DNA from 2 places in the Pseudomonas sp. GZD-222 genome. Region 2 is predicted to be linked to the other one. Evidence: riboswitches for the same ligand, from Rfam matches in the RefSeq annotation. Region 2 holds a riboswitch; the other holds the start of a gene.
The links. Region 2 has a riboswitch for cobalamin ahead of cobW (cobalamin biosynthesis protein CobW). Riboswitches for the same ligand answer to the same signal wherever they lie in the genome.
Positions count from the first base shown of each region.

Region 1: linked by a shared signal. The riboswitch ahead of cobO (cob(I)yrinic acid a,c-diamide adenosyltransferase) and the one ahead of cobW (cobalamin biosynthesis protein CobW) in region 2 are both predicted to bind cobalamin.

Region 1 is NZ_JBMOWO010000003.1:1,051-3,433, forward strand. Features, by position in the region: gene ACO6VD_RS00220 (PQQ-dependent sugar dehydrogenase) at 1-330, opposite strand, end outside; gene ACO6VD_RS00225 (hypothetical protein) at 399-977, opposite strand; cobalamin riboswitch at 1,126-1,350, shown strand; gene cobO (cob(I)yrinic acid a,c-diamide adenosyltransferase) at 1,516-2,127, shown strand; gene ACO6VD_RS00235 (cobyrinate a,c-diamide synthase) at 2,124-2,383, shown strand, end outside.
Region 2 is NZ_JBMOWO010000063.1:22,592-24,974, forward strand. Features, by position in the region: gene cobW (cobalamin biosynthesis protein CobW) at 1-829, opposite strand, end outside; cobalamin riboswitch at 925-1,121, opposite strand; cobalamin riboswitch at 1,184-1,410, shown strand; gene ACO6VD_RS11830 (CbtB domain-containing protein) at 1,509-1,694, shown strand; gene ACO6VD_RS11835 (CbtA family protein) at 1,705-2,383, shown strand, end outside.

The DNA.
Region 1 (2,383 bases), on a different contig from region 2:
GCCACGAATGCCCTTGCCGTCCTCGGGCTTGGGCGGGGCGTTGGTTTCTGCCACCAGAACATCGCCATTGGGCAGGACATACAGCCAGCGCGGGTGATCCAGGCCTTCGGCGAAAGCGGTCACCCGGGTACCGGGCGCGGCCACCGGCTTCACGCCTTGAGGCCAGCCGATGGCCGGGGCGATGTTGACGGTGGGGATCAGGGTCTTGTTCGGCTCGGGTAGTTGTGGCGATGGCCCGAATCCATCACTGACCTCCAGGCGGGCGGTCTCGCCGCAGCCGCTCACGGCTGCAGCCACTGCCAGCAGCAAGGCTTTCCGGGTCATGTGCATGGCGTTGCCCTCGCAAAGTTGGCCTCTGTTGAAAGTAGAGGCGCGCAACATGCGCGAGGTTCCGTTGCTCAGGCCTGCTTGAGCAGCAGTGCGACCCCCGGATGGTACTGTCCGGCTTCGTTGTGCAGCTTGCGGTAGGCATAAGGGAAATACCAGGCAATGGCACAGGCGGTGTGTTTTTGCAGGTCGTCAACCAGGTCCTGGAGTTCTTCGGGGCTGGCGTGTTGTCCGGCCTTCCAGGGGCTGGCAAACAGGGCGGCGACCTTGAGCTGGCTGGGGGCAGCCACCTGGCGCGCGGCAAACACGGTTTCCTGCAGGGCGTTGTGCAGGTCCAGGCGGGCTATGCGCGGCCAGCGCTGGCTGGCTTGCAGGTAAGCGGCTTCTTCGCGGTTGGCGATATACAGGTCGCAGTAACCTTCACGCTCACCTTCGTCACGCTGCTTTTTGCTCTGGTGATGTTGCAAGGTGATCAGCTCGGCTTGCCAGGCCGCGGCCGAGAGCACGCCGAGGTTCGCTTGGGCGCCGTGCCAGTAAGGGGCCTCACCGTCGCCCAGAGTCTGGTTGCAGCGGTCGATGCATTCGACCCAGCGTTCCAGGGCCGGGCGCAGGAATTCCAGGCGCGGGTTATTAATGATCAGACCTTGCATGCCGCTCTCTCCTTTATAGTTGTAATCGAGATAGCCAAAATATGGCTATTTGATATCACTGTTGTCAGGGTGGCACAAGATGACAAAGACGCCATTGATCCAGGCCAGTGCTGCGCCTTTCATTGACGCTCCGGATGCAACCCTCTAACCTTCGCGACTTGTTTCAGGTGCTCTGTGGGCTGTGGCCTGGCAGGGTGAAACAGGGAAGCCGGTGGGCGCGCAATCGCGTGCGAGTCCGGCGCTGCCCCCGCAACGGTAGGTGAGTCAAGGCTGCGCACGGCCACTGGGTGATCGCACCCGGGAAGGCGCGCGACCCTGGGTGTTCATGGCCCCGCTCACAAGCCCGGAGACCGGCCTGTAACAGCCAACGGCATCACGGAGGGTGATGCGCGTACCCTTCGGCCTGTGCCGCAGCCCTGCGCGTTTCTCCGTCTGCCTTATCCATTCATCTGTTGCCATCTCTTTGCCGCGAACGCTGTGCAGCCCTGTGCTGCTAGGCTCGTTGCGAACGGATTGACAGGGCTATGCGGAGACTTCGATGACTGAATCCACTGAGCGTGACGAACGCCACCTGGCACGTATGCTGCGCAAGAAGGCGGTAATCGACGAGCGTATTGCCAACGCCCCCAACGAATGCGGCTTGCTGCTGGTGCTCAGCGGCAACGGCAAGGGCAAGAGCAGTTCGGCCTTCGGCATGCTCGCCCGGGCTATGGGCCATGGTATGCAGTGCGGCGTGGTGCAGTTCATCAAAGGCCGCAACAGCACGGGTGAAGAGTTGTTCTTCCGGCGCTTTCCCGAGCAGGTGCGCTATCACGTGATGGGCGAGGGCTTCACCTGGGAAACCCAGGACCGCCAGCGTGACATCGCCGCGGCAGAGGCCGCCTGGGCGGTCTCGCGCCAGTTACTGCAAGACCCGACGATCACCTTTGTGGTGCTCGATGAACTGAACATTGCCCTCAAGCACGGCTATCTCGACCTCGAACAAGTGCTCAGCGACCTGCAGGCGCGTCCACCGATGCAGCATGTGGTGGTCACCGGTCGCGGGGCCAAGGATGAAATGATCGAACTGGCCGACACCGTCACTGAGATGGGCATGATCAAACACGCCTTCCAGGCCGGCATCCGTGCCCAGAAGGGCGTTGAGCTATGAGTGACACGCGCCACTGTCCGGCGGTGCTGATTGCCGCCCCGGCCTCGGGCCAGGGCAAGACCACCGTGACCGCCGCGCTGGCGCGGCTGCACCGCAATCTTGGGCGCAAGGTGCGGGTGTTCAAATGCGGCCCTGACTTTCTTGACCCGATGATTCTCGAACGGGCCAGCGGTGCCCCGGTGTACCAGCTTGACCTGTGGATGGTCGGTGAACAGGAAAGCCGGCGGCTGCTCTGGGAAGCCGCGGGTGATGCTGA
Region 2 (2,383 bases):
GCAGGCTCTCGTCGGCTTCAGGCAGTTCGATGGAGATCGAGTCGAAGGCATCGTGGTCATGATCGTCGTGATCATCACCGTCATGGTGCGAATCGTGGTGCGTACGACGGCCGTCGATATGCGCTTCGGATTCCGCGCCCAGCCCCAACAGCACCTCCAGTGGCAGGCGACCGCTGCTGGCTTCGATCACTTTGACCGCGGGCGGCAGTTCTTCCTGCACTTCGGCGCGGACCTTGGCCAGGTCATCGGCGGCGATCAGGTCAGCCTTGTTCAGTACCACCAGGTCGGCACTGGCCAGCTGGTCGGCGAACAGTTCGTGCAGGGGCGACTCGTGGTCCAGGTTCGGGTCGAGTTTGCGCTGGGCATCGACCTGATCCGGGTAGGCAGCGAAAGTGCCTGCGGCCACGGCCGGGCTGTCGACTACGGTGATGACGGCGTCAACCGTGCAGGCATTGCGGATTTCCGGCCACTGGAAGGCTTGCACCAAAGGTTTTGGCAGGGCCAGGCCGCTGGTTTCGATGAGAATGTGGTCCAGGTCGCCGCGACGGGCCACCAGTTCACGCATCACCGGGAAGAACTCTTCCTGCACGGTGCAGCACAGGCAGCCGTTGGCCAGTTCGTAGACGCGGCCACTGGCCTCTTCTTCAGTGCAGCCGATGCTGCACTGTTTGAGGATCTCGCCGTCGATGCCCAGTTCGCCGAACTCGTTGACGATCACCGCAATGCGCCGCCCCTGAGCGTTGTCGAGCATGTGCCGCAGCAGCGTGGTTTTACCCGAGCCGAGGAAGCCGGTAACGATGGTGACGGGGAGTTTGGCCAGTGTTTTCATGTCGATGCCCTTGGCAGGATGGCGGGCATGCGGGACGAGAGCCACAGGTATCAATACCTGGACGCGTTCGCCACCGGATCACCCCGCCCGGTTTATGTCGGAAACTGTTCGAGGCAGGTCTCCTGGCTTGCATTGCACCGGCCGAAGGCCAGTCGAACGACGCCTTCCCGCGCGGACGCAGTGGCTGTGTCGAACCGTTCAATGCTTACAGTTGCGGGGGCAGCCGCGGCTTGAACCGCGTTCCCGTCTTAGCTTCGGCCAGCGCCGAAGAACCTCGAAGCGGCTAGGCTACGCAGTGCCCGGTGAGCGGTCAACTGCTGTCACGATTGACGCCTGACCTCACCCGTGATTTGCTAGCGCTATTCGTTTGGGTGCCCTTTACAGGGTGAAACTGGGAAACCGGTGCGTCATACGCTACGTGATAGCGGTGTATGACAAGTCCGGTGCTGCCCCCGCAACGGTAAGTGAGAAAAGCGTCAGTACCACTGTGCCCGTAGTCCGGCATGGGAAGGTGACGCCTCTGGCTGAGCAATCGCTCAGCCCTCGCCAGCCCGGAGACCGGCCCGACACTGATCTGACAAACCCGCGGTGGGCGGGCGCTGTTGCAACCCCTGGGCGAACTCCGTGCAGGGGTTTCCTGCGCTTGCCTGTTGCCGAACAACACCAAGAGGAAAGCGCCATGCGTACCAGTACCGCCAGTCACTCAGCCGTTACCCCTTCAAGCCTCAGCCAGCGCCTGCTGGTCGCCGTCGGTGCCTCGCTGCTGGGCCTGTGCCTGGTCTACTTCGCCGGTTTCTCGCATATCGAAGCGGTGCACAACGCTGCCCACGATACCCGCCACAGCGCCGCCTTCCCTTGCCACTGAGTGCCGTCCGATGATTAAGCGTATTGCCAGTACCGCAGGGTTCGCCGGCCTGCTGGCTGCCCTGCTGTTGACCCTGCTGCAAAGCTTCTGGGTTGCGCCGCTGATTCTCCAGGCGGAAACCTATGAAAGCGCCGCGCCCGCGGTCGAAGCCCATGAACATGCCCCTGGCGTGGACGCCGATCACCACCACGACAGCGAAGCCTGGTCGCCGGAAGACGGCTGGCAGCGTGTGCTCTCGACCACGGGTGGCAATCTGGTTGTTGCCGTCGGCTTCGCTCTGATCCTGGCCGCGCTGTATTCGCTGCGCGCACCCAACAGCGTGGTCAGCGGCGCACTCTGGGGCTTGGGCGGCTTTGCCGTGTTCTGCCTGGCGCCGACCCTGGGCCTGCCACCGGAGCTGCCGGGTACCGCTGCCGCCGATCTGGCCCAGCGCCAGGCCTGGTGGGTCGGTACTGCCGCCGCCACGGCCGTGGGGCTCGGGTTGATTGTGTTTGCCCACAACTGGCTGTTCAAGGCATTGGGCGTTGTGCTGCTGGTGGTGCCGCATGTGATTGGCGCACCGCAGCCGGAGGTTCATGAAATGCTTGCACCCGAAGCTCTGGAAGCTGAGTTCAAAGTCGCCTCGCTGTTGACCAACGCTGCATTCTGGCTGGTGCTGGGTCTGCTCAGTGCCTGGCTGTTCCGTCGTT